DNA from 3 places in the Pseudoalteromonas sp. bablab_jr011 genome. Region 2 is predicted to be linked to each of the others. Evidence: predicted binding sites of a transcription regulator. Region 2 holds the regulator's gene; each other region holds the start of a gene.
What was found. The regulator sigma-54, encoded in region 2, starts transcription at its own class of promoters, with help from an activator protein. The targets are predictions, from matches to a motif close to GTTGGCACGNNNNTNGNNT.

Region 1 (11,006 bases), on a different contig from region 2:
CTATTTGCGTAGTTAATGGCTAAATTCGCTGTATTGTCGGAGTTTTCGCCATACACTTTTTGACCGAGTTGATAGGCTTTTTGCGCAAGTTCGGTAGTGTCTTGTTGGTTTTCAAGCGCAGCTAAATAGGCGCGGTAAGTTTCATTAAACTCACTGTTTATATCTTGATTAGCTAAACAAGGCTGGCTTAATAGTATGCCTAAACATATGGCTAAAGAGACTTTTTTCATAATAATCCTTATTATATTTAGCAAGTTAGCTTTTAAATAAATCACAAACGAGGGTTACTCATATTTATTAGTCGAGATTAGCAAAAGGTATTATAAATGTCACTTAATTGGGTAACTTCTAGTTAAAAATGCGGAGAAAGTGTTGATGAATACGGCTGTAAAATTAAGCTTGAAAGATGTGCAAAGCTCGTATCTTCGTCTGGTTTGAGTGTATAATACTTGAATTGCTGGTAACTGCCTCAATATTAGTTATCACTCGTCGTATGTTGCATTCTTACAACCTCAAACTGTTGTAATCACATTTGCAGTATTGCATTTATTTTTTTAATTTGGATTTGTCGTGGCGCAAGTAAGAGCAAGAGTCCAGCTAAATGTTGGCAAAAACAGTGATATCCCTGCAGAAATCGTCTCGTTTAGTGGTTTAAATGATGGCCAAGAGCATATTGCTTTAGTATTTAATCAAGCCGACACCGAGCAAGACATCCCCTTAATTCGTATGCATTCAGAGTGCTTAACGGGTGATGTATTTCATTCTTCGCGTTGTGACTGTGGTGAGCAGTTAAATGAGTGCATTGAAATGATGCATGAGCAAGGTGGAATTTTATTATATTTACGCCAAGAAGGGCGTGGCATAGGTTTATACAATAAGATTGATGCTTATGTATTGCAATCGCAAGGTATGAATACTTACGAAGCGAATAACCACCTAGGTTTTGCCGATGATTTGCGTGATTTTTCTGACGCTGTTTTAATGCTCGAGGCACTTAATCAAAAGCATGTTAAGTTAATGACTAACAACCCAAATAAGCTCAAAGCTCTGCGTGATGCTGGCATTGAAGTTGATTCAGTTGTCGGCACGCATGCACACATTAAAGCAGGTGTTGTTGGTAATCGCGCTTACTTAGAAACAAAAATCAAACATGGTTCACACATGCTTGATATCAAAAAAATTAAAAAGCCTGAATAATTTTCACAGCAGGTGACTATAAACAAATAGCGCACCCAGTTATACTCGGTGCGTTTTGTCGTTATTGAATGAGAAGCTATGTCGATCGAAGTGCGTATTTTTAAAGCCGATGCAGGCGTAAAATGGTTTAAAGCAGGTTGGGAAATCTTTAAGCTGCAACCGTTTACGTTTATTTTAATGCACCTATTAATAGGTGTGATTGGTTTCTTATCGTTAGTGTTACCCCTGCTGCAAGTTGTCGGTGCATTTGTTGCCCCATTTTTAATGGCGGGCTTTTATCAAGCGGTGCTAACTAAACAACAAGGTGGCACGATTAGTCAGGCAGATATCTTTAAACCGTTTACCAATAAAGGGAATCGTATTGGTTTAGTGCGAGTTGCTGTGTATCAAATGGCGGCGGGCATTTTATTAGCGGTGTTATCTAATTTTATCTTTGCAGATGCCTATGCGGTTATTTCAAGTCAAACGTTCGACCCACAAAACCAAACACACATAGCGGATTTACTGGCAACCATTTCTATGGGGCAAGTGGCCGTTTTTTTACTGGCAATCTGTGTGTATTTAACGGCGTTTGCTTATGCAGTCCCCTTGGTTTATTTTCAAAAGCAAACCAACATGTTCCAGGTATTAAAAACCTCGTTCATGGTGTTTTATCATAATATGGCTCCGTTAGGTGTTTACGGTTTGATTTGTGCTGTATTAATGCTGATCTGTATACCTTTATCGTTTATTCCACTATTGGTTTTAATGCCAATTTGTTACATTAGCTTCTTCGTGTCTTTTCAGGCTATTTTTATGCCAGTTGTGCCAAAAAGTGATGACCAACCAAAGACACCAGAAACATCGTCACAATCAGGACGCTTTGACGCGTAATGGATGATAAAGAAAAAAAGTTAAAAAATTACGTACTTTGGTTACTTTCACGACAAGATTACTCGCGTCGTGATTTAACCCGAAAGCTACAACAAAAAGAAGCGACGCCCGAGTTTACAGAGCGTTTGTTAGATTGGTGTGAGTCACACAACTTTATTAACGAGCAGCGCTACTGCGAAGGGTTTGTACGCCGCCATTTAGCGAAGTATCATGGGGCTAAACGCATCCAAAGCGAAGCAATGGCAAAAGGGATAGATCGGGCTTTGTTAGACAAGACGCTCGAAGAGTTCGAAATCGATTGGTTTGAGCTCGCACAGGACGCATATTTAAAAAAGTTTTCAAATTCACGTAAAGAACTCGATCAGAAAGAAAAAGCGAAACGTGTACGCTACTTGATGTATCGAGGCTTTAATTACGAACAAATTGATTTTGCAATGCAAGCACAGCAATAAACGGGTGAGACTTTCACATGCAGCATATGACTACCGCACAGATCAGGCAACAGTTCTTAGACTTTTTTGCCTCTAAACAACACCAAATTGTTCCTTCAAGCTCGCTGATCCCGGGCAACGATGCCACATTATTATTCAATAACGCCGGCATGGTGCAATTTAAAGATGTATTTTTAGGTGCGGAAAGCCGCCCTTATTCACGTGCAACCAGCTCACAGCGTTGTGTGCGCGCAGGTGGTAAACATAACGACCTTGAAAACGTGGGTTACACTGCACGTCACCATACATTCTTCGAAATGTTAGGTAACTTCAGCTTTGGCGATTACTTCAAACAAGACGCGATTAAGTTTGCGTGGCAGTTTTTAACAGAGACTGTAAAGTTACCGCAAGAAAAGTTATTGGTTACTATTTACCACGATGACGAAGAAGCGTTTAACATTTGGCACAAAGAAGTGGGTCTAAGTGAAGACCGCATTATTCGTATTGCAACCAGCGATAATTTCTGGTCAATGGGTGACACGGGTCCGTGTGGTCCATGTTCAGAAATCTTTTATGATCACGGTGAAGAAATTTGGGGGGGACCTCCAGGCTCACCTGAAGAAGATGGCGACCGTTTCATCGAAATTTGGAACCTAGTATTCATGCAATACAACCGCCATGCCGACGGTACAATGGAGCCGCTTCCTAAGCAATCTGTTGATACTGGTATGGGTCTTGAGCGTATCGCGGCTATTTTACAAGGCGTTCACTCAAACTACGAAATCGATTTGTTCCAAGCACTCATTGCTGCGGCGGCTAAAGTAACCAACGCGCAAGATTTAAATGATAAATCATTACGCGTAGTGGCTGACCACATTCGTTCGTGTGCATTCTTAGTGTCTGACGGCGTTATGCCATCAAACGAAGGCCGCGGTTACGTATTACGTCGTATTATTCGTCGTGCAGTACGTCACGGTAACAAACTTGGCGCAAAAGGCGCGTTCTTCTATAAGCTTGTAGCTGCACTAATCGAGCAAATGGGTCAAGCGTATCCTGAGCTTGCTAAGCAACAAGAAATTATCGAAAAAGTATTACGCATCGAAGAAGAGCAGTTTGGTAAAACACTTGAGCGTGGTCTAGCAATTCTTGAAGAAAGCCTTACTGACATCGAAGGTGATGTAATCCCGGGTGATTTAGTCTTCAAGCTTTACGATACTTACGGTTTCCCTGCTGATTTAACGGCTGACGTTGCGCGTGAGCGTTTCATGACTATTGATGAGCAAGGTTTTCAAGAGTGCATGGCTGTTCAGCGTAAGCAAGCACAGCAAGCGGGTAAATTTGGTGCTGATTATAACCAGCAACTTAAATCTGAAAAACACACAGACTTTAAAGGGTACGATTCAGAGCACTACACTGGCACCGTGGTTGAATTATTTGCCGAGGGCCAATCTGTTTCTGTACTTGAAGATGGCCAAGAAGGTATTGCAATTCTTGACCGTACACCATTCTACGCCGAGTCAGGTGGTCAGGTTGGTGACACGGGTGTGTTAAAAGTGGCGGGTGGTGAGTTTGTTGTTACTAACACTACCAAGCTGGGTAATGCATTTGCGCACCATGGTCGTGTACAAGGCCGCATTGGTACAAACGACAAAGCAGAAGCAACAATTGATGCTGCACGTCGCGATAGCATCAAGAAAAACCATACTGCCACGCATATTTTACATGAAACGCTTCGCCAAATTTTAGGTGATCACGTAAGTCAAAAAGGTTCACTGGTTGACCCTGAGCGTTTACGTTTTGATTTCTCTCACTTTGAAGCCGTAACAAAAGATGAGTTACGTCAAATTGAGCGTGCAGTGAACGACGAAATCCGTCGTAACTTTGCGCTTGAGACTGAGCTTATGGCAATTGATGAGGCCAAGGCAAAAGGGGCGATGGCGTTATTCGGAGAGAAATACGACGACGAAGTGCGCGTAGTCACGATTGGTGATTACTCAATCGAGCTGTGTGGTGGTACTCACGTTAAGCGTGCTGGTGATATTGGTTTATTCAAAATCGTATCAGAAAGCGGCATTGCAGCTGGTATTCGTCGTATCGAAGCGGTAACAGGTGCTGAAGCTGTTGCGTATGTCAGTGAGCAAGAGCAACAGTTAAACGATGTTGCAGCTCTAGTAAAAGGTGATAGCAGCACGGTACTTGAAAAAGTAACAGCACTCCTTGAAAAGTCAAAAGGGCTTGAGAAGCAAATTGCTCAGCTTAACGATAAGCTAGCAAGTGCGGCGGGTGCATCGCTACTTGACTCAGTTGTTGAAGTGAATGGTATTAAACTTCTAGTTGCTGATGTAGCTGGTACAGAGTCGAAAGCATTACGTGGCATGGTTGATGACCTGAAAACGAAGATTGGTTCAGGCGTGATTGCACTTGGTGTAGCAAACGGCGACAAAGTTAGCTTAATTGCCGGTGTAACTAAAGACCTGACAGGCAAAGTGAAAGCGGGTGAACTTGTTAATCACATGGCTGCACAAGTGGGCGGTAAAGGCGGTGGTCGTCCTGATATGGCGCAAGCGGGTGGTACTCAGCCAGAGAACCTAAGCGCAGCTTTAGAAAGCGTAACTAGTTGGTTATCTGAACGTTCTTAATCACTAGTGGCACTTATCGTCCAAAAGTTCGGCGGCACTTCAGTGGGCTCCATTGAGCGTATTGAGGCCGTCGCCGACCTTGTTGTTAAAACAAAACAACAAGGCCATCAAGTTGTGGTGGTGCTCTCGGCTATGTCGGGAGAAACTAACCGTCTGATTGACCTCGCTAAACAAATAGATTCTCGGCCTAGTGCCCGTGAACTCGATGTGTTGCTTACCACTGGTGAGCAAGTGTCGGTATCGTTGTTGGCAATGGCAATAATTAAGCGTGGACACTCCGCTGTTAGCTTACTTGCCGATCAGGTAAATATTCGTACTGACAATATGTTCGGTAAAGCCCGTATTGAAGAAATTGCAGCGACACGGCTAAAGCATGAGCTTGAGCATAACCGGATTGCAATTATTGCTGGTTTTCAAGGCCGTGATATCGAGGGCAATATCACCACGTTAGGTCGCGGCGGCACTGATACCTCAGCAGTTGAAATTGCGGGGGCAATTAATGCCGATGAATGCCAAATTTATACTGATGTTGACGGCGTTTATACGACCGATCCACGCATTGAACCAAATGCGCGTCGTATGAGCCATGTTACCTTTGAAGAAATGCTCGAAATGGCGAGTTTAGGCGCAAAGGTCTTACATATTCGCAGTGTCGAAGCAGCAGGAAAGTATAATATACCGCTCAGGGTGTTATCGAGTTTTAATCCCGATCAAGGGACCTTGATCAGTTTTGAGGAGCCGGATGTGCAAGCAAATATTGTGTCGGGTATTGCGTTTAATCGAGATGAAAGTCTTATTTATGTCAACGCAGTGCCACAAGGAATGGAAAACCTTGCAAAAATTTTGCAACTTTTTGCAGAATTCGGTATCGAAATAGATATGATTAATCAAGTTAATCATAACTTTGAAAAAATAGACTATGCTTTTACTGTGCACACAAATGATTTTGAGCAGGCGCTTGAAATTTTAACCAGTAACCAAAGTGCTATCAAAGCTGAATCTATAAATGGAGTAAGCAATGTTGCCAAGGTATCTGCTGTTGGCGTAGGGATGAAATCTCACTCAGGTGTCGCAAGTTTATTTTTTAATGCACTTGCACAAGAAAGCATCAAAGTGATACTTATATCGACATCAGAAATAAAGATATCAGTTTTAATTGATGAAAAGTATTTAGAACTGGCTGTACGTGCACTACACAAAGTTTTTTTAACTGAAAATGAGTAAGATATAGAGTTTTTACTTACTTTTAGGTCTAGTTTTCATTAAAATGATTTTGACGCGGAATCTTTTAATTTTTTGGAACATGGGAGCAAGAGAATGCTAATACTAACTCGAAGAGTAGGTGAAACCCTAATGATCGGTGACGAAGTAACAGTTACTGTTCTTGGTGTTAAAGGAAATCAGGTTCGCATTGGTGTAAATGCACCTAAAGATGTCTCTGTACATCGTGAAGAAATTTACATGCGAATCCAAGCAGAGAAATCTAACCCTAATCCGGGTAATGTTTAATCAGCAACAAGATTTTTTAAGAGCCACTCATTGAGTGGCTCTTTTATTTAGCACGGTGGTCATTGCTTCGTTTAGCGCTTGCTTTGATAAATACTGCATGCCTTTGTCTGCTTTTAAAATATAACCCCGCTCTGTTTCAATAATCTCATTGATTTGCTGCCAACTTAATTGGTAGCTTTTGTAAGGGTTTTCGGCTTTTACACCCTCATCATCAAAACTAACGGTTACTTCACTGCCTGATGCGCGACTCAGCATTTGTCTAGTGACCCACCAAGGGCGTTTGTAGTAAAACGATAAACACTCAACGATAGCCAGCATAAACATAAAGCTGCCAAGGTAATGGTTTTCAAGCATATAAAAGGCAAGTAACCCTAGGCTTATTAGCAATAATAATAATGGATATTTTGGTTTTGCCTGTGAAGAGTAGGGCAATGACTCATCAAAGCACTCATAGTAATAAGGTTTATCTAGTGTGTAAGTTATACTTAGCGACATTCATAGTACTCACATTATTTGATACATGAAGTTTATCATTTTTAGAAAAAAACTACCGTAGTTGGTTTTCATTTTGTTGTCATTATGAGAGCTTATACCAACCTGCAATATTACTTAATCATTCAGAGGGATTAAACCTGACGCTAGCTGCGTTAAAAGTTTCTATCTAGAACAACGTAATGATGAAGCTTTTCTCCTTGCTATTGCCCGTTTTACCTGTCTCTAAACAGCTTATTTAATTAAGCTGCCTAGAGTTTAAGTGAATGCGTTTAAGTAAATGTGTTTTTAGGCGAAAATATTATGCTCGTTAGCTCATTATCTTTAGCTCTTACAGTGGCCACTAACTCGTTTTTAGTTATGGCCGACATGCCTTATACACCGATTGATGAAATTAACCTTGCTAAGCCCAATGGCAAGTTAGCAAAAGCTGTTGCGACTACACCTCATGGCTTTTTGATGCATTTAGGTGATATGAAATCTGGCTCTCTTGCATGTACCAATGAACTCTTAACAAGCAATAAACAACTACTTACTTCTCTTTCTTCTCAGCCATTTATTTACACGCCTGGCGACAATGAATGGACCGACTGTGACCGTGCTACGCTAAATCCCCGTTTTGATGAACTTGAGCGATTAAACTACGTTAAAGGATTAATGTATGACGAAGCATACGTTAAAAAAGCGAAGCAGCTAGAGGGCTTTACACAGCAGGCCGATATGCTTGAAAACGCTCGCTGGCAGTTTGACGGAATAGAGTTTCGCACTTTGCATATACCAGGTACGTTTAATGGCCGCTCTCAAATACTAAAAACTGATAAACATGTTGCACTTGATGCGGCCGATACACGAGACAAGCTTAATGTAAATTGGTTAAATCAGGCGTTAGTTAATCAGAGTGCGAAAGCATATGTGTTTGGCTTTCAAGCCGATATCTATCGTTCAACTAAAAAGCAGCCATGCGCTGATTTACGCCGAAGCGACTGCGACGCCTTTAAAGTATATCGAGATGCAATCAATGACTTTGCAAAGCGCACTGATAAGCCGGTGTTGGTAATGCATGGTGATACACCCCCATACTGTCAGCAGCAACTGGCTGATAATTTAACCCGTTTGAATGTACCCGGCGACTTTGAAGTAAGTGATATAGCGAAGGTGAGTTTAGTCGATGGTAATTGGCAAATTAACAGTATGGCGTCAGGGAAGGTATTAACTGTTCAATGTAAGTAAAAAATTAAGTAAAAAAAGAGCGGCTTTATAAGCCGCTTTTTCGTAAGATGTCTATTTTTAGCAGTTAGTTTCTTCTGCTTTTACACCTTCTTTAACTTCTTCGCATGCATCTTCTACTGCATTTTGAGCGTCGGTTACTGCTTCATCAATGCGCTCACCAGCTTCTTCTGCTGTGTTGTCTTCACACCCCATAATAAATAAAGCTGAAAATAGGGCGATAGTAGCTGCTTTTAAAGTTGAATTTTTCATAATGAAATTCCTTGTAAATAAATTAGTAAAGTAAATTGCTGTTGGTTTGTTATTACTTAGGTACATTGCCTCTAAGAGCACCTGATATAAGTGAAATAACAAGTAAAACTAAGAATATAAAAAATATGATTTTAGCTATGCCTGCTGCGGCCCCTGCAATACCGCCAAAACCTAACACTGCAGCGATTAGCGCTATAACTAAAAAAGTAACTGTCCAGCGTAACATAATGTTCTCCTTGGTTATTTAATTTCGTTTCGGTTGATTAGACTGAAGCGAGTTCCATACCAAAGTTTTAAAGTCCTTATTTTTCAATTTGTTAGTTTTGTTCTCGGTTTTTTTTGTGGCGTGTCGTTTGGTAATTATTACGAGTGATCATGTAACTTATTCATAGTGATAATTTTTCAACTTCTATGCTGAAAGTGGACGCCTGTGATTATGTTTTCTTGGTAAGACCAATTTAACCTGTATGGCATACAAGTTACCAAACCCCTTGCTTTAGCTGATTTTTACGCTGCTACGTTACACAGTTAACTATTTTTACATATAACTTTTGACTATATTGAGTATTTTTATCGTCTATATTGGGTAGTTAATTGCCGTAATGGCTTGGTGTTAATTAATTGTTTGATGTGTTACCCTGTAATTAATTGGTTTTACCAATTGACAATAAAGCTTTAAAAATAAGTTTTGTTTGTTATTATGAATGTTTAAATATTCGATTTAAGTGTTTTTTTATTCTGAGTAGCGAGGGGAGCAGTATGGATATTGGTGGCTTACTTACAACCGCAGCCAGCTTAATGCTAACGGGTATGGTGGGTGTATTTATCTTTCTCAGTATTTTGATTTCAGCCGTACTGCTGATGTCGAAATTGTTGGGGCGATTTGAAAACTCTGCGAGCTCAGTTCCAGTCCGAACCGCAAAATTACAGCCTCAGCAAGGGGTACCACCGACACATATTGCAGCTATCAGCGCTGCTATCGCTCAATTTAGAAATAAACAACAATAACGGAGCAGCTTGAACATGGCTAAATTAAAACTAACCGAATTAGTATTGCGTGATGCGCATCAGTCTCTCTTAGCAACGCGTATGCGCCTAGATGATATGCTGCCTATTGCCGAAAAGCTTGATCATGCAGGTTATTGGTCTATTGAATCATGGGGGGGAGCTACTTTTGACTCCTGTATCCGTTATTTAGGTGAAGACCCTTGGCAGCGTATCCGTGAGCTAAAGGCGGCAATGCCAAACACTAAACAGCAAATGTTATTACGCGGTCAAAACCTTTTAGGTTATCGCCACTATGCTGATGACGTTGTTGAAAAATTTGTTGAACGCGCCCATAAAAATGGCGTTGATGTATTCCGTATTTTCGATGCGATGAATGATGTACGTAACTTAGAAACGGCGATTAAAGCGGCTGTTAAAGTGGGAGCGCACGCGCAAGGGACTATTTCGTATACGGTAAGCCCTGTTCATACGCTTGATATGTGGTTAAAACTTGCTAAACAATTAGAAGAGCTTGGTTGTCACTCTATTTGTATTAAAGATATGGCGGGTTTATTAAAACCGTATGAGTGTGAGCAACTCATTAAAGGGTTGAAAGAGACAGTTTCAATTCCGATTGCTATGCAATGTCATGCGACTACAGGGCTTAGCACTGCAACATATCAAAAAGCAATTGATGCAGGTATTGATATGCTTGATACCGCAATATCGTCAATGAGTATGACGTATGGCCACAGTGCCACTGAAACAATTGTGTCAATTGTTGAAGGCACAGAGCGCGATACTGAACTCGATTTAAATCAACTTGAAGAAATTGCTGCGTACTTCCGTGATGTTCGCAAAAAGTATGCGGCATTTGAAGGCAGCTTAAAAGGGGTTGATGGTCGAATTTTACTAGCACAAGTGCCTGGCGGCATGTTAACTAACATGGAAAACCAGCTTAAAGAGCAAGGTGCAGCAGATAAATTAGACCAAGTATTACTTGAGATCCCGCGTGTTCGTGAAGACTTAGGGTTCATTCCGCTTGTTACACCCACCTCACAAATAGTAGGAACACAAGCGGTACTTAATGTATTAACTGGTGAGCGTTATAAAACAATCACTAAAGAAACTGCCGGTGTACTTAAAGGTGAATATGGTGCGACACCAGCGCCAATGAATAAAGAGCTGCAAGAACGCGTCCTTGATGGTGCTGAACCGATTACTTGTCGCCCTGCTGATAAACTTGAGCCTGAACTTGAGAAATTAGAAGCCGAGCTTTTAAAAGAAGCCAAAGAGCAAGGCTTAGAGCTTGCTGATGAAGTGATTGATGATGTGCTTACTTATGCATTATTCCCGCAAATTGGCTTGAAGTTTATTAAAAACCGCCATAACCCTGATG
Region 2 (11,006 bases):
AGGCCAGCCATGAGCACACTAAAAGCAGAGCTATTAGCTAAAAGCTATAAGGGTCGCCAAGTTGTAAAAAATGTAGGCCTTGAGGTAGAAGCTGGCAGCATTGTCGGTTTACTTGGGCCAAATGGCGCAGGTAAAACAACCACCTTTTACATGATTGTGGGATTAGTGCCCAGTGACAAAGGTAAAATAAGCATTGATGATAACGACATCACCTTATTGCCAATGCACAGCCGCGCTCGCTTAGGTATTGGCTATTTGCCACAAGAATCATCGATTTTTAGAAAACTGACTGTTTATCAAAACTTAATGGCCATTTTAGAGACCCGTAAAGATCTCAATAAACAAGGCCGCGAAGAAACACTTAACAGCTTACTTGATGAATTTAGCATTCAACACATTCGTGACAGCCAAGGTATGGCATTGTCAGGGGGTGAACGCCGTCGTGTTGAAATAGCACGCGCACTGGCCGCTGACCCTAAATTTATTTTGCTCGATGAGCCTTTTGCTGGTGTTGATCCTATTTCAGTGTTAGATATAAAGAAAATTATTGAGCACTTAAAAAATCGTGGTATTGGTGTATTAATTACTGACCACAATGTGAGAGAAACCCTTGATGTTTGTGAAAAAGCCTACATTGTTTCTCATGGGGAGCTAATTGCATCAGGTACACCTGAACATGTGTTAGCCGACCAAACTGTACGCGATGTGTATCTAGGCGAGCAATTCAGGCTTTAAATACGCCACCGACTAGAGCATCTGCTAGACTTATAACAATGACAATAAATCAAATAAATAGTTAACGGCATCGTGCTATTGTTTGATAAGACTAAAAAGGATTGTTAGGGATACATGAGGCAATCATTACAGCTGCGCATGGGCCAGCAACTTACAATGACTCCACAACTGCAACAGGCTATCCGTTTGTTGCAGCTCAGTACATTGGATCTCCAGCAAGAAATTCAAGAAGCGTTAGACTCTAACCCTTTGCTTGAAGTTGAAGAAGCAGATTATGCAGAAGAGAGTATTGGCAAGAACGAGCAAAAAGCCGAATCTGACGATACCCAACTAAGCGCGTCGGCTGACGAAGCTGCGAGCGAGTACGAGCAAGAAAGCAGTGATGCCCTCAACAAAGACACCGTAAGTGACGACTTAGCAATGGATGTTACGTGGGATGAGTACATGAGTGCTGCCCCATCAAGTTCCTCAGGTCCAATGCCTGAAGATGAATCAATTTACCAAGGCGCATCAACCGAAACTCTCCACGAATACCTAATGTGGCAGTTACAACTAACTCCATTCAGCCCAACAGACGAAGCGATTGCCGTTGCGATTGTTGAGGCAATTGATGATTCGGGTATTTTAACCGTAAGCTGCGAAGACATTGTTGAAAGCTTCAATCAAAATAACGATGAAGAAGAAATCGAACTTGATGAAGTCGAAGCTGTCTTAAAAAGAATCCAATTATTCGATCCTGTCGGTATTGGCGCCCGTAGTTTACAAGAATGTTTGTGTATTCAATTACGCCAATTCGATGCTGACACCCCCTATTTAGCTGAAACTAAAATGGTGTTATCAGAACATATTGAATTATTAGCGAGTCGTGACTATCGCACTTTGATGAAAAAGACTAAGCTTAAAGAAAGTGAGCTGAAAGAAGTCATGACATTGATCCACAGCTTAAATCCAAAGCCTGCGGATACAATTGTTAGAGAAGAGTCTGAATACGTGATACCCGATGTATCCGTAAAAAAAATAAAAGGCCGTTGGGTAGTTGAACTAAACCCAGACTGCATGCCGAAAATCAGAGTGAATAGCCACTATGCGGCGATGTCACGTTCTGTAAAATCAAGCAGTGATAGCCAATTTATTCGCTCTCATTTACAAGAAGCAAAATGGTTTATTAAAAGCTTAGAAAGCCGTAATGACACGTTATTAAAAGTGACTAACTGTATTGTTCAACAACAACAGGCTTTCTTTGAACATGGTCCTGAGGCCATGAAACCCATGGTATTAAATGATGTCGCAGAAATGGTCGAAATGCATGAATCAACAATTTCGCGAGTAACAACACAAAAATACATGCATACCCCGCGGGGAATTTTTGAGTTGAAATATTTCTTCTCCAGCCATGTAAGCACTGAAAATGGGGGTGAGTGTTCATCTACGGCAATTCGCGCTTTAATCAAAAAGCTAATCGCCGCAGAAAACACAGCTAAACCATTGAGTGATAGCAAAATTGCAGATATATTGGCTGAGCAAGGAATTAAAGTAGCTAGACGGACAATAGCAAAATATCGAGAGTCTCTAGCAATACCTCCGTCGAATCAGCGTAAGAGTCTGATTTAGACGTTTTACATAGAAGGAAAATGCTTATGCAACTAAATTTAACTGGTCGTCATGTAGAAATCACAGATTCATTAAGAGACTATGTAAACACCAAGTTTGCGAAACTAGAAAGGCATTTTGACCACATTAATAATGTTCATGTCATTCTAGATGTAGAAAAACTAAGCCAAAAAGCAGAAGCAACTTTACATGTAAACGGAGGCGAGTTATTTGCCTCTACTGAACACCAAGATATGTATGCAGCCATCGACTCGTTAATCGATAAACTTGATCGTCAAGTAATTAAACACAAAGAGAAATTAGCTCGACACTAAATTATGAAACTTAGTTCACTTACTAACCAGGACTGCAGCAAAGCTGCGGTCCTTTTTAATAGCAAAAAAAGAATTCTCGAATTTATCAGCGAACTGGCTCATGAGCAGCTCCCTCATTTATCTCAGCAAGATATACTCAATGCCCTATTGAACAGAGAAAAATTGGGCAGCACGGGTATTGGCCGAGGTATTGCGATTCCACATGGTCGTATGAGCGGTGCAGATCAGCCACACGCATTTGTAATTGTGAGTGAGTCACCTATAAATTTTGATGCAATTGATAATCGTCCAGTGGATATTTTTGTCGCACTCATCGTACCAGATGGTGACTGTCAGCTTCATCTAAAGACCTTATCAACAATTGCTGATAGACTTAAAGACAAAGAATTTTGTAAACAGCTACGCAGTGCTAAAACAGATAGTGATCTGTTTAAAGTCATTGCATCAGAGGCATAAATGGAATTAATTATTATCAGCGGTCGCTCTGGTTCAGGTAAATCAGTCGCTTTACGAGTACTTGAAGACTTAGGCTATTACTGCGTTGATAATATTCCTGTAAACCTGCTTCCTTCGTTAGTACGCAGTGTGTCAGATAATTACGACAAAATTGCTGTAAGTATCGATGTGCGTAACCTGCCGAAAGAACAGCAAGAATTTAACGATATTCTTGAGTATTTACCGGGCTTTGCAAAACCTACGTTGTTTTATTTAGATAGTGATGATCAAACACTGATCAAACGATTCTCTGAAACACGCCGCTTACACCCATTATCGATTGACTCGCTGCCGCTTGATTTAGCGATTAAACAAGAAAAAGGATTACTGGATGTTTTGATCACCCGTGCCGATTTTATGATTGATACGACCGATCTCAGCGTGCATCAGCTTGCCGAATCTATTCGCGAAAAAATACTGGGTAAAAAAGACAAAAAGCTCATTATTACTTTTATGTCGTTTGGCTTTAAGCACGGTATTCCAAAAGAAGCTGATTACGTATTTGATGCTCGCTTTTTACCGAATCCACACTGGGAACCGGATCTAAAACCACTGACAGGCTTAGACCAACCAGTAAAAGATTACCTTGCTAGTCACAGCATAGTGCAAAAGTTTACATGGCAAATTCAAACCTTTGTACAAACATGGCTCCCTCACCTAGAGCGAAATAATCGCAGTTATTTAACCATTGCGATTGGCTGCACAGGTGGACAACATCGCTCAGTTTACTTAGCGCAAACCATTGGTGAGAGCTTTTCGAAAAGTCACGCAAACGTGAAAATACGCCACCGCGAGCAAGATACCCAATAGGCAACGACGATGCATGCTGAAGACACTTTTTTAATCCAAAATAAGCTAGGTTTACATGCACGAGCAGCCACGGTTTTAGCACAACTTGCACTGCAATTCGATGCTAAAATAACCCTTTACCAAGACGATAAAGAAGCCGAAGGCGATAGTGTATTAGCCTTAATGTTACTCGAGAGCAGCCAAGGCAAAGAAGTCCGTGTGGTGTGTGAAGGCCCCGATGCTGACGCAGCACTCAATGCAATAGGCGAATTAATTGCACAACGCTTTCATGAACAAGAATAGCATTTGCTAAGCCTTGACTGTTTACGTTAAACTTGCATTGGGTATTTAAAATTCCTGTTAAATATCCTACTTTTATATCGCTCGCTTCTCTAAAATACATTTTTCTTAGTAAATTTATCTCAGTGCGGCGATATCCCTGCAAATACTAAATTTAGCAACTATGCTGTATTTGCTGAGTCAGATTTTAAGCTATTTTTTCAGTTGTAAGGACGCCAATGCCAGAAGCCTTTGAACAAGATTACCCGCTACAACAACTAAAACAGGTGACCAAGTCACTCAATAGTGGTCAATTTGTTCAAGTGCGCGGCATGTTAGCAAAAACAGCACCGTGTGATACCGCACTCCTTTTAGAATCATCTCCGCATAAAATTCGCCGTATGCTTTGGCAGCTGGTAGACCCTGATGTGCGTGGTGACGTATTAGAAGAGCTCTCAGAAGATGTACGTTTAGGCATTATTGCCCAAATGGAACCTGAGCACATTGCTGCCGCAACCGAAGACATGGACGACGATGATTTAGGTGAGGTTCTTCGTAGCCTACCTGATACAGTCTACCAAGACGTTGTCGGCGCCATGGACTCGCAAGATAGAGAAAGAGCCACCCAAGCCCTGTCTTATCAAGAGCGCTCAGCTGGTGCCTTGATGAACAGCGATACGGTAACCATTCGCCCAGACGTCACACTAGATGTTGTTTTACGCTATCTGCGTTTACGCGGCGATTTACCTGAAGGCACCGATGATTTATACGTCGTTGATAAACATAATTGCTTTTTAGGGGCATTATCTTTAACGACGTTGTTGACCAATCCCTCAGATAAAGTGGTTCGCGACCTGATGGATGAAGACTGTGAATCTATCTTAATATCGATGGATGAAAGCGACGTGGCACAATTATTCGAACGCCATAACTGGATTTCAGCCCCCGTTGTAGATGATAACGCGCACTTACTAGGGCGTATTACCATCGATGATATCGTTGACGTTATCCGTGAAGATGCCGAACATAGCTTATTAAGCTTAGCGGGTCTTGATGATGAAGAAGATACTTTTGCTCCCGTATTGAAAAGCTCGCAGCGCCGCTCTATTTGGCTAGGAGTCAACTTATTAACTGCTTTACTCGCTGCAATAGTCGCTAGTTTTTTCGAGAATACATTAGCTATCTTACCTATTCTTGCTGTACTAAATGGTATTGTTCCCTCAATGGGAGGCGTAGCAGGCAGCCAAACGCTTACACTTGTTATTCGTGGTATTGCTGTTGGCCATATAAACCAAACTAACCAACGCTTTTTATTACTCAAAGAGCTCGCTATCGGCGCGCTAAACGGGGTAATTTGGTCTATTTTAATTGCGGGTGTTGTCGCGCTGTGGCAGTGGGACTTTAAACTCGGTGCGGTGCTTGCCTTTGCTATGTTCATGAACTTAGTGGCAGCCGGTATTGCAGGAGCCAGTATTCCGCTTATTTTAAAGAGAATGAAAATTGACCCTGCATTAGCAGGCAGCGTAGTGCTTACGACGGTGACAGATATAGTGGGTATTTTTGCCTTTTTAGGCACTGCGACTTGGTTACTTATTTAAACTAAAAACGGCCCTTGTGGGCCGTTTTGCTTTGTATAATCTATGTTGCTCGTTGCTTATTTTTACCAACACGCGGTTTGGTGTTCGCCTTCTTAAATTGGCTAAAACCTGTGTGGCGGGTTAGTGCAGCTCGGCCTGTGCGCCCTTTCCCTTTAGCGGCCTTTTCATTGCGCCCTTCCTCAGGAACTAAACAATGAGGGCCTTTACCAATGAGATTCGCTTTACCCATTTTTTTAAGAGCTTCACGGATCATCGGCCAACCTGCCGGATCATGGTAACGCAAAATTGCCTTATGCAGACGACGCTGACGTGCCCCTTTTGGAACAGGTACTTGCTCCGTGTTATTTTTAATATTACGCAACGAGTTCATCTCGGTATGATAGATTGTCGTCGCATTCGCCATGGGTGAAGGATAAAAGTTCTGAACTTGATCAAGCTTAAAGTCATTCGATTTTAACCACAGCGCCATATTCACCATGTCTTCATCTTTGGTGCCTGGGTGAGCTGAGATGAAATACGGGATCAAATACTGCTTTTTACCTGCCTCTTTCGAGTATTTATCAAACAACTCTTTAAACTTGTCGTAAGCGCCCATACCTGGCTTCATCATTTTCGATAACGGGCCATCTTCGGTGTGTTCCGGTGCGATTTTCAAGTAACCACCAACATGGTGAGTGACCAGCTCTTTAACATAGCGAGGGTCTTCAACGGCTAAATCGTAACGCACACCCGATGCAATTAAGATCTTTTTAATCCCTTTTACATCACGTGCTTTTTTATATAACTCAATCGTCGGCGTGTGGTCGGTGTCCATATGTTTACAAATATCAGGGTAAACACACGATAAACGACGGCATGTACTTTCTGCTTTTTTACTCTTACAACGTAATTTATACATGTTCGCTGTTGGGCCGCCTAAGTCAGAGATAACCCCTGTAAACCCTGGCACCTTGTCACGAATTTGTTCAATTTCGTCAATGATAGATTGCTCTGAGCGACTTTGGATAATACGTCCTTCATGTTCAGTAATCGAACAAAATGAACACCCACCAAAACAGCCTCGCATGATATTCACGGACGTTTTGATCATCTCGTAAGCAGGAATTTTTTCATCACCATAACTTGGATGTGGAATACGTTGATATGGCAAACCAAAAACGCCATCCATCTCTTCTGTTTCAAGCGGAAAAGCCGGCGGATTAACCCAAATAGAACGATCGCCATGGCGCTGAAATAATGCACGTGCACATCCGGGATTTGTTTCTTGGTGTAAAATACGTGATGCATGCGCATACAAAGGCTTGTTTACACTTACTTGCTCATAAGCTGGCAACTTAACATAGGTTTTTTCCCAAGGCTTAGGACGCGCAGGCTGAATTGTTATCGGCTTTGCCGCCTCAGCACTTAAATCAATACCGGCTTGTTTAAATTCAGATTTACTGCAGCCAACATCATCCGCACCATACGGATTAGGGATCGGGTCAATTTTGCCAATTTTATCGATGGCTGTTGAATCACTGCCGCGCCACCCTGGTAATGGCTCTTTACGAATAACCGCGGTACCACGAATGTCTTGAATTGAATCGACACTCTCACCGGCTGCAATACGATGAGCAACCTCGACCAATGGACGCTCAGCATTACCGTAGATCAAAATATCAGCTTTGGCGTCGAACAATATGCTTCGGCGCACTTTTTCTTGCCAGTAATCATAATGCGCAATACGGCGTAAACTCGCTTCAATACCACCAATCACTAATGGCACATCTTTATACGCTTCACGACAACGCTGACTATAAACAACAACTGCACGGTCAGGACGCTTTCCCCCAACATTACCAGGTGTGTAAGCATCGTCATGACGCATACGTTTTTCGGCAGTATAACGATTGATCATTGAGTCCATATTGCCCGCAGTCACCCCAAAAAAGAGGTTTGGTTTTCCAAGTGTCATAAAAGCATCTTTAGAATTCCAATCTGGCTGGGCAATAATACCAACGCGAAAACCTTGTGACTCAAGCATGCGCCCGATAACAGCCATTCCAAAGCTTGGGTGGTCTACATAGGCATCACCACTGACAATAATAACATCACAGCTGTCCCAGCCTAGCGCATCCATCTCTGCTCGGGTGGTTGGTAAAAATGGCGCTGTGCCATAGCATTCGGCCCAATACTTAGGGTAAGAAAACAGGCCACGCTCGGCTTTTAATGCGCTCATAAAATGTACTCTGCTACCAAAAAGGGGCGAATTATACCCCACTCTTAAGGATTATTATAGAAAACAAAACGCCCTTCAAATGGAAGGGCGCTTTTAAATCGTTGAGTTTTATCAAAGCCAATTAGTGCTTAGCTTGTAAATACGTAATTAACTCTTTCTCTGGCATAGGTTTAGCGTACATAAAGCCTTGCACTTCATCGCAACCAAGTTCACTCAAATAGTCTGCTTGGGCTTGTGTTTCAACTCCTTCAGCAATCGTTTTCAACCCTAATCTTGCGCCTAAAGAAATAATTAACGCTGCAATGGCTTCACAATCTTCACCGGGAAGGTCTTTGATAAATGCCCTGTCTATTTTTAGTCGATCGAGTGGTAAGCGTTGTAAATAACTTAATGATGAGAAGCCCGTACCGAAGTCATCGATAGCAATTTCGATCCCAAAGTCTTTAAGCTCCTGCAACGTCGTAATAACATTACTAAGTTCGTCCATTACAACGCTCTCGGTTACTTCAAGCTCAATAAACTTTGGTTCAACTTGGTAATTAATTAAGGTGTCTTTTACACGCTGCGCATAACCTTTCACTTTAAATTGCGGCACCGAGACATTAACTGCAATGCTAATTGCAAAACCGAGTTGCTCCAAACGCTTTTGCTGCATGCATGCTTGCTCTAATACCCATTGACCTATTTCGACAATTAAACCCGAATCTTCAGCCATCGGCACAAATATGGCGGGTGAAATGTACTGGCCATTACCTGAGGGCCATCGCAATAAAGCTTCACATCCTATGATGTCTAATGTTTTCAAATCGAGTTGTGGCTGAAACCACACTTCGAGTTTACGCTGTTCAAAATCTTGGCGAAGCTGTCTGATAATGCCTAACCGCCATGCCATTTGCTCTTCCATGTCAGGCGTATAAGTAATAACAGCTTCCATCGACTGTTTTTTTGCTTGGTTTAATGCAATATAACCGAGCTTTAGGGTTTCGATACCTGATGGCTTGAAATCCCCTTGGCAGCACATACCAATTTTAAAATTGATCGGCAAAATGTGCTCACCCGCATTGAATGGCAAGCTTAAATGCTCACATAACATCTCAATGTCACATTGCTCTTTTGGCAGTAATAAGCCAAATACATCGGCACCAATTCGCGATATCAACTCAGCTTGAGGGTACTCTTGACGTAACCTGTCAACGATAGCAACGAGTATTAAATTGCCAATTTCTTGGCCTAACCCATTGTTAATATCTGAAAACTGCGCAACGTCGATCAGTAAAAAAACATTATCATTTTTACCAGGATGATAAAAACGCTCAACCTTGTTCATAAAATCATTGCGATTAGAAAGGCCGGTTAACGTATCTTTATAAGCCGCATCACGTAAACGGTTAAACAAACGCACATTATCAAGTCCCACACTCACATTGGTGAGAAATATTTCTGCAAATTGTAACTGCGACTCACTCGGGATATGTGCGGTCTCTAAGTATATAGCGGCTTGGCGATTTTTACTTTTTAGTAGGTAAGTGCTATCAATTTCAGTGTGTTGATGTGTGCCCTGCTCTAAACAGTTTTTCACCTGTAAAATGATACGCCCATTGTCTAACTGCTCAACACCTTGGCCAATAAACTCGTTGTATTCGACACAACCACCAAGCACACAGACTTGGTTATCATCGTCTAATGATCCGCATAGCAACCCTTGTGGCTCACACTCTAAAATAAATGAAAGCTGCTTTATTACCGCCATGGTAAACGCTTTGATATCTGTGAAACCTAAAATAGCTTTTGAGGCATAGAGGATGTTATTGAGTGCTCGACTTTGAAACTCTAGCTGACAGACCTGCTCATAAGAACGAATCGCCGTCACGAGCGCAGTAATAAGCTTACTGCGGGTAAGCTCTGTTTTTGTTTTATAGTCGTTTATGTCGTATTCACGAATTACTTTTTCTTCTGGTGCGTAGCCTGGTTGACCCGTGCGCAAAATAATGCGCACATTATGATTATTGAGGGACTCTCTAACTTGCTTCACAACTTGCAAGCCCGCATCATCAGATTCCATAACTACATCCAGTAATACAACGGAAATTGAATGATTATCTTTAAGCACAGAAAGTGCTTCTGCTCCGGAATACGCATGATGAAAACGCAGACCTTTATCCCAAAACTCAACGCCTGAGAGCGCCAATTTTGTTACTGAATGTATTTCTGGATCATCGTCAACAATTAAGACATCCCAAAACTCTGAGACTGTTTCGCTCAATAGCGGCTCATCATCTTGGTCACTAAACAAAAAGTCGTTAGATTCTGATGCCATTAATAATTCCTTAGACAAATCAGCGTAAAACAGTAACGATGGCTCAATTCCGGTTTACAGTGTTGCTTAAAATTCTATCACTTATTCGGCTATGATACATTAGTGATAACTTATACTGTGTAGATTATAGTCTATGATACGTATAATGTTATGAAAGCTATCAAATTATTGCCTGAGGTGGGATCATTAAATTATTCATTTTATGCCTAAAATCGCTGTTTATCAGTGCGCTAATCGCCTTGGTAATTGGCCTAATGCTGTCACAAAAATACACCGTTAATAAGTCGGTTAACGTCACAGCAGCGCCGGATGAAATAGCCAGCTTAGTGAGCGATTTCACACAATGGCCACGCTGGCAACCATGGCAAGCAGTTGATCCCAGTATTAAGTTTACTGTCGCTGAGCCAAGTAAAGGCGTTGGAGCTCATCAATTTTGGCAAAGTAAGTTTGGCTCAGGTGAAATGACAATCACCCAGTTAAGTCCAGATAAAATGACTTTCAATATTTTGTTTAATCAGGAACATATCGCCCAAGGTTCGATAAGCTATGTTGGTAAAGGCAGTGAAGTTGAGATTATCTGCACCCTACATGGTGAAGTAAATACCCCTATTATTGGCGGCTACCTCGCTTTGCTAAGCCAATATATTCTT
Region 3 (11,006 bases), on a different contig from region 2:
TGGCGAACTAATACCGCAATAATGCCCAGTGCGCCGCCTAGCGCAAGCGAGCCCACATCGCCCATAAATACTTGTGCTGGGTATGTGTTAAACCATAAGAAACCAAGCCCTGCACCCACAATCGCGGTGCACACCACAACCAGTTCGCTTGCCAGCGGTAAATGAGGAATATGTAAGTAGCTAGAGAAATTCACGTTACCCGTTAAATAAGCAATAATGGCCAGAGCCGACGCGACTAAAATAGTCGGAACAATTGCTAAACCGTCAAGCCCATCCGTTAGGTTTACCGCGTTAGATGTGCCGACAATAACAAAGTAGGTCATGACGATATAAAACAAGCCAAGTTGTGGCAGTACATCTTTAAAAAACGGCACTACTAACGATGTTTCAGTGCCTTGCTGCGCAGTAAAATAAAGTGCGCTTGCCACAACTAAGGCGATCACTGACTGCCAAAAGTACTTCCACTTAGCGATGAGACCTTTGGGGTCTTTACGAATTACTTTACGGTAGTCATCAATAAAGCCCACTACGCCTAATGATCCCACAACAAATAACGTTGCCCACACATATTTATTTGATAAATCAGCCCACAACAGCGTACTGGTAAAAATCGCACCAAGAATCAAAATTCCGCCCATAGTAGGCGTGCCTTTTTTAGACAGATGAGATTCCGGACCATCATGGCGAACCACTTGACCAATCTGCATTTTTTGTAAACCGCGAATAAGCTTAGGGCCATAATAAAGTGAAATAAGTAAGGCGGTTAAAATACCTAAAATCGCTCGCAGCGTCAGGTATGAAAACACATTAAAGCCGCTGTAATACTGTGTTAAATACTCTGCCAACCACACTAACATGACGTTACCCCATTGTTGCCATCTTGCTGGCTGTTAACTAAATCTGCTACCACAAGTTCCATACGAGAACTTCGCGATCCTTTCACTACAATGGTGGTCTTTTGCTGAGATTCAGCGAGCACACTTTGTAATTGTTGTAATAATTGCTCACGGCTTGAGAAATGACGATTTGGCTTTTCAAAAACATCACTGGCCGACTTACTCAATACGCCAAGGCTGTAAAGTTCATCAATGCCCTTTTGCTGAGCATACTCACCCACTTGTTGGTGATAAAAACGTGCTTCTTCACCAAGTTCGCCCATATCACCCAAGGCGAAAATACGGCGTCCGGGCATATCGCTCAATAAATCAATGGCTGCTTTAACTGACTGCACATTTGCGTTGTAAGTATCATCAATTACCGTTAGCTTATCTGATACTTTTAGTACGTTAACGCGTCCCTTTACTTCGCCCATGGATGCAAGCGCAGTTGCAATACTGTCTAAACTCACACCTAATTCAGTGGTTAACGCGGTAGCGATAAGCGCATTAGCAATATTGTGCTTACCAGGCAAAGCAAGCGTTACAGGGACTTTGTGCTCTGTTGTACACAGCATAAATGAAGCGCGCGCTTGTTCATCAAGCACTACATCTTCAGCCCAATAATCTAACTGTTGTGTAGTAGAAAAACGCTTTACTGTTCGGTGAGTCAGTTTATCTAACCAATAATCAGCAAAGTCGCTATCACAATTAACAATGGCAACCCCATCCGGTTTTAAGCCATCGTAAATTTCACCCTTCGCTGTCGCTACACCTTGTAACGAGCCAAAACCTTCTAAGTGCGACGCGGCAACATTACACACAACAGCCACATCTGGTTTTGTCATGGCAACAGTGTAAGCAATCTCACCAATATGATTAGCACCCAATTCAATCACGGCATATTCATGCTGAGGCTCAAGGCACAACAATGTTAGCGGCACACCAATATCGTTATTAAAGTTGCCTTTAGTCGAGAGCACTTCACCGTGGCCTGACAGAATTGCTGCACACATTTCTTTTACGGTCGTTTTACCAACACTGCCTGTTATTGCGATGGTTTTTGGTGAGACTTCTGCCATCACCGCCGCCCCAATATGACCCAGCGCAATACGAGTATCTGTGACAACAAACTGCACAATATCAACGTTAACAGGGCGCGCAACAATGGCTGCAATCGCCCCTTTTTCTTTTGCTTGCGCTACAAATTTATGGCCATCAAAGTTAGGCCCTTGTAATGCTAAAAATACTTCACCCTCGCACAGTGTGCGTGTGTCGGTATTTATATTTTTCACTTTGTGATTACCACCGTGGTAATCGGTTGCTAGAACCTGTGCTAGCCAATCAAAATCCATCGGGATCATAACTGCGCCCCTTGCGATTTTTCTTTTAGTTGTTGTTGTACATATTGGCGGTCGCAGAAGTCGATACGCTGATCGCCAATAATTTGATAGTCTTCATGGCCTTTGCCTGCAATAAGAATCACATCATCGGCATTTGCTTGCTCTATTGCATAACTAATTGCACGAGCACGGTCTGCTTCGCAATGCGCGCGCTCTGGGTGCTCAAGCCCTGCGACCACGTCAGCAATAATTGCATTTGGGTCTTCACTGCGTGGGTTATCGCTGGTGACGATAATACGATCAGCATTACCTTCAGCCGCTTTTGCCATCATTGGACGCTTGCCTTTATCGCGGTCACCGCCACAGCCAAACACACAGCTCACGCCCCCGGGGACATGCTTTTGTAAAGCCTGCAATGCCAGTGCAAGTGCATCTGGTGTATGTGCATAGTCAACAATACAAGTTGGTTGACCCGGTGCGCTAAACGCTTGCATGCGCCCAGCAACCGGTTGCAATGATTTACATGCGTCTACTAACTGTGAAAGCGGGTAACCCATACCTAATAGCGTGGCCATTGCTGCTGCTAGGTTATAGAGGTTAAATTCACCAAATAATGCAGATTGCACCTCAGCGTGACCCCAGCTTGTTTCGAACGTTGCCGAAATACCGGTGTTGCTATAAACGACATCGCTAAAATAGACATAGCGTGCGCCTTTCGGTGCTAAATTTTTATGGCCATAACAAATTAGGTTATTGAAGTCGTACTTTTCTAACCACTGTTCGACTTGTGCATCGTCTTGATTAAGCACAACAGTTTCTGGATTATGATCACGCAGCAACATCAATTTGGCATCGCCATACGCATCCATTGTGCCATGATAATCTAAGTGATCACGCGACAAATTGGTAAAAACGGCGGCTTTAAACTGACAATGATCAACGCGCTGTTGCACCAGACCATGCGATGAAACTTCCATTGCAACCACATTCATGTGTTGATCACGTAGTTCAGATAAAATACGTTGTAAATCAACACTTGATGGAGTGGTATTGGCTAAGGGTGTTAGCTGTTCAGGGTGACCATAACCCAGCGTACCAATAACCGCTGCAGATTTATGGCATTGCTGCGCTAAATGCGCGATCATTGCCGTCGTTGTTGATTTGCCATTGGTGCCTGTTACGCCCACTAAATCTAACTCAGCAGAGGGCTGTTGGTAGAATGCAGCAGCGAGTGCTGGCAGCTTTTTAGCTAAATCAGACACTAAGTAAAGTGGTTCGAAATGACTTTCAAACTCACATAAGCGATCAGCAATCACAGCAACCGCACCACTTTCAATGGCTTTCTTTATAAACTGGCCGCCATCAAGCTGATGGCCTTTAATTGCCACAAATACATCACCGGGATGAACATCGCGACTATCTAGACGCAGTTGATTGACTAATAAAGAATTAGCCTCCACGTCAATATGATTAAGAATGGGTTTTAAATCACGCATCGTTATCTTTGCCTTCCACGTACGCAACCGCATCTTTGTCCGGTGCGACGTTTAAAATTCTTAAGGCATTGGAGACAATCTCTGCAAATGCAGGACCTGCCGTCGCTCCGCCATAATAAACATCTCCACCCGGTTCATTTATCATTACCACAACAGCTAAACGAGGATTGCTGGCTGGCGCTATACCTGCAAAATAACCGACATATTCGTCACCATAACCACCCACAGCGGCCTTTTTAGAGGTCCCTGTTTTACCCGCTGCACGGTAGCCATCTACGTGAACTTTTTGTGCCGTACCGCCTTTTTCAAATACACTTTCCATCATGTGAACAACGGCTTCAACATCCTTTTGTTGAAAAACACGCTCGCCTTCAGGAATTGAATCTTGCTTCAGCACAGTCAAAGGACGCATAACGCCACCCGACCCTAACATGGCATAAAAACGCGCCATTTGTGCCGTGCTTACCGCTAAGTTATAACCAAACGATAAAGCGGCAATTTCGTGATCAGACCAACGACGGTGTGGATAAAATAAGCCACTACTTTCACCGACCATTCCGGTGCCGCTGTCACTGCCAAAGCCAACTTTTTCATAAAGGCCCACAAAATAGTCTTTCGGTACGGTTTGGCTGACCTTCGTCACACCCATATTACTTGAGTACTTTAAGATTTCTCTTAAGCTCATTTCGCCGTGATTACGCGTGTCTTGTACTAAGCTCCCGCCAACGCGCATCCAGCCTGGGTAAGTATCAATAATTTCATCCGGTTGGATTGAGCCGTAGTCTAAACCAGCCAAAATGGCTAGTGGCTTAACAGTCGAACCCGGTTCAAACAAATCGGTAATGGCACGGTTACGGCGTTTGTGTGGTGCTGCGTCTGATAAATTATTCGGGTTGAATGAAGGGCTATTAACCATTGCCAGTACTTCACCGGTTTTTACATCTACGACCATAGCCGAGCCCGATGTTGCTTTGTAAGATAATACGGCTGACTTCACCGCTTTATAAGCAATGGCTTGAATACGTTGATCAATACTTAAATGGATATTCTCTGGTTCTACACGCTCACGCTCATCAAGTACTTCAACTTCGCGGCCTTGGGCATCTTTACGAATAGTACGCTGGCCTTCAACACCGGTTAGTTGTTGTTCGTATAGTTTTTCGATTCCTTCGATTCCATGACCGTCGATATTCGTAAAACCAATCACGTGCGCTGTCACTTCGCCAGCAGGATAATAACGTTTTGATTCGTCGAGTAAATGAATACCAGGCAAACGTAAATCACCAATATAATTAGCAACCGCAGGCGTTACCTGACGCTTTAAATATACAAATCGGCGTTTCGGATTATCGCGCAGGCGCGCATTGATTTTAGTTGGCTCAATACGCAGTACATCCGCCAGCTCACGCCAACGAATATCATTGCTGTAATAAGCGGCAATGCGTCTATTTAATTCTGCGGTGTTCTCTGCCAGTGCATTTTGATCTTCACCATTTTTACGCGCTTGGCGAAGCACTTTGCTGACCAACGATTTATGCAAGGCTTTGGGGTCTGCATACACACTAACCACAGGCACACTTACCGCCAGCTCTTTGCCATTGCGATCAAAGATCATACCGCGTTGTACATGTTGCTTTTCAACACGTACTGTGCGTTTATCACTTTCTGAACGCGCTTTGTCTGGTTCAATTACTTGCAAAAATGCGGCACGCGCTACCAGCGTCATAAAGACTAAAAATACAACCGAGCACACCAGCATAAAGCGCCATGTGATCAAGGTATTAGTTGGCTTTTTCCTTCTGCTTATCATTGCAGTATTACCACCTTTTCGTCTTGGCTGGTTGGCCGTTTCATTTCTAATTGCATGGTTGCAACTTCTTCGATACGTGCATGCTGTGAATAAAACTCTTCTTCTACCAACAAGTAGCGCCATTCAAGGTCTAGTTCATCACGCTCTTGCAATAACTTATCTTGTTCTATTAACTGTTGACGAGCTAAGTGAGTTACCTGCACGACACTCAAGCTCGATGCGAGAATCACAACCAACAAGGCCAAGGTCAGCTTATTAGCTCCTAGGCCTTTGAAAATCTCTAAAAATAAATTTGGTTGGCGATGTGTCGCTTTTGCTTTCATTACAACCTCTGTGCAACCCTTAGCACCGAGCTGCGCGAACGAGGATTTAATTCAATTTCTTCCTTGCTCGGCTTAATGGCTTTACCCACTGCTTTTAACGTCAGGTTTTTATTTATTTGTGCATCTGTTAAAGGCAGACCTCTGGGTATCGCCTCTCCCTTACTCTGTTTCTTAATAAACTGCTTAACAATACGATCTTCGAGTGAGTGGAACGAAATAACCACCAGCCGTCCACCCGGCTTTAATACTTCAACAGCAGCTTGAAGCGCCGTTTGAATTTCTTCGAGCTCACTGTTGATATAAATTCGAATCGCCTGAAAGGTGCGTGTTGCAGGGTGCTTATGTTTATCTTTTACTGGCACGGCTTGATCAACTAAATCAGCCAATTGTTTGGTACTCGTAATCGGTGTGTGCTCGCGAGTTTCAATAATTTTATGAGCAATACGACGACCAAATTTTTCTTCACCAAAGGTTTTGATCACATGGGTAATGTCTTCAAGTTCCGCTTCGGCTAACCACTGTGCAGCACTGCGACCGCTGGTTGGGTCCATGCGCATATCAAGCGGGCCATCTTTCATGAAACTAAAACCGCGTTCTGCATCGTCTAGTTGAGGTGATGACACACCAATGTCTAATAAAATGCCATCGACTTTACCAATTAAGTCATTGTCTTCCGCCACCGTTTTTAAATTAGAAAAACGGGTATGGGCAATTGAAAAACGGGCATCATCAGCAAATTTTTCGGCAGCTTTAATAGCTTGCGGATCTTGGTCGATTGCTTGTAAGCGACCGTGATCATTTAGACGCGCTAAAATTTGTCCTGAGTGTCCACCGCGACCAAATGTGCCATCCATGTAAATACCTTCGGGCTTTATGTCCAAAGCATTTATGGTTTCTTCCATCAGTACAGAGACATGTTCAAATTGCGCTGTCATTAGCTATTTTTTGCCTTTTTTATTTGTGGTTAGAGTGAGAAATTATCGAATTCGGGATTCGCCTCAAAATCGCCTAGGCGTTCTATCTCAGTATCTTGGCGCATTTGTTCATGCCAACGATCTTCATCCCAAATCTCAAACTTATTCATCAAGCCAACCAACATGATTTTTTTTCCAAGTTCAGCATGTGCACGTAAAGACGGTGCAAGCAAAATTCGGCCATTTTTATCGAGTTGATACTCTGTAGCATTACCAAGCAACATACGTTGCATTCGGCGTGCACGTGGATTCATATTAGAAATTTTTAATAACCGCGATTCAATTTCAAGCCACTCAGCCAACGGATATAACCATAAACAAGGCTCATTAAGTGCTACGGTGCAAATAACGGTGCCCTGATCTTCAGACAAGATCGCATCTCGGTACTTAGTCGGTACCGCAAAGCGTCCTTTATCATCCAAACTCAGAGAGCTCGCACCCCGAAACATAGCTTGCCTTAAAATTAGGTTGTAAATCGTTAACGATTATTACTGATCCAATTTGATCCACTAAAAACCACTTTTTACCACAGTGCTCCAGTTTAGGGCTTGACAAGCTATTTTGTCAAGTAAGCAGATCATCATAACTTGCTTGTAAAGCCAGAAAAAATAAGGCTTCAAGCAAAGCTACTGAATTACGTGGGAAAAAGTGGGAAACAAAGAAAAAAATCTTTTTTGCGGTTTTCTTGGCAAGCTATTGGGTAAAAATGGCTAATGAATGACCAATGAATAATTACAAATTAGTAGAATAAAATCGAATTCGGTAATTTTTACGCAATAACCCTGCAATAGTTACGGGTAATACCGACTTACATGAGCCATTAATTACATAACAATCTGATATTAAATAATATTATTTGTTGGTACGAAGGTTGCGACAGTGTACTTACCAATTTAATGGCAATTTTTAAGGAATGATTATGACTACCGCAACAAACAAATCGAATTCAAGCACCACAAGCAGTGCAGATACGAAAGCGGCTCAAGTAGAGGCGCCATTTACTGAAAAAGCAACCGAAGCAGCGCATCATGCCGTTGATGCTCTATCATCACGTGCAGCAAGCGCTGAACACAGTGTTCGAGAGGGAGCTACTAATTCGGCAAAAACATTGTCTGAAAAACAAGCTGTTGCGCGTGAAAAAATAAATGAATACAGCGGCAAAACACGTCAACTAGCATCTGAAAACCCATTAGCGACAGCGGGTATTGCATTTGCAGCAGGTATGCTAGTGAGCGCACTAATCCGTCGTAATAAGTAACGATTATGCCGCACTCTCACCCTACTGATGAGAAAATGCAAGAAACCACTGATCAGCAACTCCATGCTGATCAGTGGCAAGATCATCTTGCCAAACTCACTGACTACACTAAACAGCTTTACGTTGATTACCGTCAACAAATGGGGATCTGCAAAGATTTAGCTGCAGCTGAATGGCGTTTGTCAATGCGTTCACTGGCACTCACCATAATATTGATCGTCTGTTTTGCTGGGGGATTGGTATTACTTTGGGCTGGACTATTAGCATCCATCGGTCTTGCTATATTTAGTCTAAGTGAATCAATTTGGCTGTCAGCGGTGTCGCTGTTTACCATGCAAATACTTTGCTTAATTTGGCTGTGGAAAAATATTGGTTATATCAGCAGCAAAATTGGCTTTGATAAAACCATAACAAGTATTCGACAGTTACTAAACCTCAATAAGGAAGAATGATGTTTATTGATTACTTCATAAAAAAACCGCAGAAAAAGGTTAATAACTTAAGCCAGAAAATGGATTTACTCGATGAATTGAAACGCCAACATCACCAAGCATTTAATTATCGCTTAAAGCGATTCGCCGTTACTAAAGTCGGGCTTGCGAGTGCCTTTTCGGCGGGTGTAGGTTATGGGGCTTTAAAAAATGATGATCATCAGCATGGAAAACTCAAACAACTCAGTCAGTTTAGCTGGCTGTTACGACTGTTGTGATCTTTATCACAAAAAATACGCTTTTTACTTCTCATTTGTTAGTCTTTTCTTTACCGTGTAAATAAGTTTTGCGTGTTAACAGGATAACCTAGTTGAAAAAACGGATTGTATTAACCGGTGGCCCCGGTGGCGGTAAAACAACAGCAATCGACTTATTACGACGCGAGTTCTCGAAACAAATTGTGGTAGTGCCTGAATCGGCAACCATGTTATTTGGCGGCGGAATAGAACGGGGTAATGCTCCTCACCTTGTTAAAGCTCACCAGCAAGCTATCTTCAGCTTACAGAAACACCTTGAACATATTCAACGTACTATGCACCCTGATCGTTTAATGCTGTGCGATCGTGGTAGCTTAGATGGTCTCGCATATTGGCCAGGTGATCAGGCGGAGTTTTTTCAATGCTTAGGAACCGATCTTCACACTGAGCTTAATCAATATGATGCTGTGATTTTTTTTGAAACCGCGGCCAAGTCAGGGCAAAGTATCCACAGTAACAACCCTGTTCGTAACGAGTCTGACCAGCAAGCAATTTTGCTAGATGATAAATTACAAGCAATATGGTCGCAGCACCCGCATTTTAACCTCGTAAAAAGCGCTGAGTCGTTTATTCAAAAAGTCATGTTTGGTATCGACACTATTCGCGACGTAATGAAAGGATATCAGTAGCAACTCACATGAGCTGCTACTCTGAGTACTATAATTGGTCACGATTGTGCGCTCGGCCATAGTCTATATCGGGTCCTTTTGGCACCACTTGCGTCGGATTTATCATCGTATGGCTGAAGTAATAGTGACGTTTTATGTGGTAAAAATCGACCGTCTCACTCACCTTTTCAATTTGGTATAACTCGCGTAAATAATGACTAATTGCAGGGTAACTTTCGATGGTGCGTAAATTACATTTAAAATGACCCACATAAACACTGTCAAAGCGAATTAAGGTCGTGAATAAACGCCAATCAGCCTCTGTGAGAGTGTCGCCCACTAAGTAGCGATTATGAGTCAAACGCTGTTCAATTTTATCAAGAGCGGCAAATAAATCATCAAACGCTTCGGTGTACGCTTCTTGCGTTGTTGCAAAGCCTGCTCGATACACACCGTTATTGATATTGTGATAAACAAACTCGTTTATTTCATCAATTTCAGTACGTAGCGCTGCAGGGTAAAAATCGCGTTCATTGTTAGTAAGTTCATTGAATGCACTATTAAACATCCGAATAATCTCTGCAGACTCATTACTGACAATGCGCTGGGTCTGTTTATCCCAAAGTACAGGTACCGTCACTCTGCCAGAATAATCAGCTTTGTTACGTGTATAAATTTGATGCATGTAGTCGCTATCAAATAAAGCATCACCTGTGCTGTGATTATCTTTATCGAATGTCCACCCATGCTCTAGCATGTCAGGACTCACAACCGAGACACTAATGTAGTCTTCAAGGCCTTTTAAATGGCGAAAAATCAGCGTGCGATGAGCCCATGGGCACGCTAATGAAACATACAAGTGATACCGACCTTTCTCAGCCTTGAATCCCCCATCGCCACTTGCCCCTTTGCTACCATCAGCCGTTACCCAGTTACGCAACTGCGCTGATTCACGCTTAAATTCACCTTGGTTGTTGTCTGTGTCGTACCATTTATCTTGCCATTGGCCGTTTACAAGTAATCCCACGATAACCTCCTAGAGTGTGCCAAATTTACCTTGTTGATAATCTCGTACAGCCTGATGTAACTCTGCTTGCGTCGTCATAACAAAAGGTCCCATATGAGCAATCGGCTGCTTTAGTGGTTCGCCCGCAAGCACCAAGACACCCGCCCCCGTTTGCGAATTAAATTCAATGTCACTGCCAGGCTCTAAAATTAACAAGCTCCCCGCTTTAACAGGCCCTCCCTGTTCAGTATTAATTTCTCCCGTGTGTATATACAACATCACTTTAGTTTGCTTAAGAGGCGCGTGTTTAAATTCAGTGCCGGCAGGCAAAGTCACATCAGCTAACATGCCATTAGCGGCTAAATCTTGTAAGCTTGAAACCTGCTCTTCACTGGCAAACTGCCAACTACCTGCAAGCGCTTTTAACTCAACCCCTTGGTCATTACGAGTCACCGGTGCGGGGGCTTCTGTTGTATCTTGGTAACGCGGTGCTCTGAGCTTTTCTGCACTTGGCATATTTAACCAGATTTGGAATCCATGCATGCCTTCTTTTGCATCTGCTAAC

Region 1: JIG41_RS06105 (DUF1328 domain-containing protein) is a predicted target of sigma-54. The motif match lies at 8,892-8,910, and genes of this name have one in related genera.
Region 3: JIG41_RS03530 (DUF883 domain-containing protein) is a predicted target of sigma-54. The motif match lies at 7,506-7,524, and genes of this name have one in related genera.

What each region holds. Positions count from the first base shown of each region.
Region 1 is NZ_JACDWU010000133.1:428-11,433, forward strand. It holds gene JIG41_RS06055 (hypothetical protein) at 1-230, opposite strand, end outside; gene ribA (GTP cyclohydrolase II) at 571-1,197, shown strand; gene JIG41_RS06065 (BPSS1780 family membrane protein) at 1,276-2,070, shown strand; gene JIG41_RS06070 (regulatory protein RecX) at 2,070-2,522, shown strand; gene alaS (alanine--tRNA ligase) at 2,540-5,140, shown strand; gene JIG41_RS06080 (aspartate kinase) at 5,147-6,364, shown strand; gene csrA (carbon storage regulator CsrA) at 6,458-6,649, shown strand; gene JIG41_RS06090 (YcxB family protein) at 6,677-7,144, opposite strand; gene JIG41_RS06095 (hypothetical protein) at 7,445-8,371, shown strand; gene JIG41_RS06100 (hypothetical protein) at 8,429-8,620, opposite strand; gene JIG41_RS06105 (DUF1328 domain-containing protein) at 8,673-8,846, opposite strand; gene JIG41_RS06110 (OadG family transporter subunit) at 9,380-9,628, shown strand; gene oadA (sodium-extruding oxaloacetate decarboxylase subunit alpha) at 9,644-11,006, shown strand, end outside.
Region 2 is NZ_JACDWU010000326.1:14,310-25,315, forward strand. It holds gene lptA (lipopolysaccharide transport periplasmic protein LptA) at 1-13, shown strand, start outside; gene lptB (LPS export ABC transporter ATP-binding protein) at 10-735, shown strand; gene JIG41_RS21735 (RNA polymerase factor sigma-54) at 850-2,346, shown strand; gene hpf (ribosome hibernation promoting factor) at 2,373-2,660, shown strand; gene ptsN (PTS IIA-like nitrogen regulatory protein PtsN) at 2,664-3,116, shown strand; gene rapZ (RNase adapter RapZ) at 3,117-3,965, shown strand; gene JIG41_RS21755 (HPr family phosphocarrier protein) at 3,975-4,247, shown strand; gene mgtE (magnesium transporter) at 4,463-5,821, shown strand; gene JIG41_RS21765 (YgiQ family radical SAM protein) at 5,862-8,039, opposite strand; gene JIG41_RS21770 (EAL domain-containing protein) at 8,161-10,356, opposite strand; gene JIG41_RS21775 (SRPBCC family protein) at 10,611-11,006, shown strand, end outside.
Region 3 is NZ_JACDWU010000095.1:17,006-28,011, reverse strand. It holds gene mraY (phospho-N-acetylmuramoyl-pentapeptide-transferase) at 1-857, opposite strand, end outside; gene murF (UDP-N-acetylmuramoyl-tripeptide--D-alanyl-D-alanine ligase) at 851-2,239, opposite strand; gene murE (UDP-N-acetylmuramoyl-L-alanyl-D-glutamate--2,6-diaminopimelate ligase) at 2,236-3,714, opposite strand; gene JIG41_RS03550 (penicillin-binding transpeptidase domain-containing protein) at 3,707-5,524, opposite strand; gene ftsL (cell division protein FtsL) at 5,521-5,847, opposite strand; gene rsmH (16S rRNA (cytosine(1402)-N(4))-methyltransferase RsmH) at 5,847-6,782, opposite strand; gene mraZ (division/cell wall cluster transcriptional repressor MraZ) at 6,812-7,270, opposite strand; gene JIG41_RS03530 (DUF883 domain-containing protein) at 7,741-8,079, shown strand; gene JIG41_RS03525 (hypothetical protein) at 8,085-8,531, shown strand; gene JIG41_RS03520 (hypothetical protein) at 8,528-8,788, shown strand; gene JIG41_RS03515 (AAA family ATPase) at 8,881-9,456, shown strand; gene JIG41_RS03510 (glutathione S-transferase family protein) at 9,485-10,462, opposite strand; gene JIG41_RS03505 (pirin family protein) at 10,472-11,006, opposite strand, start outside.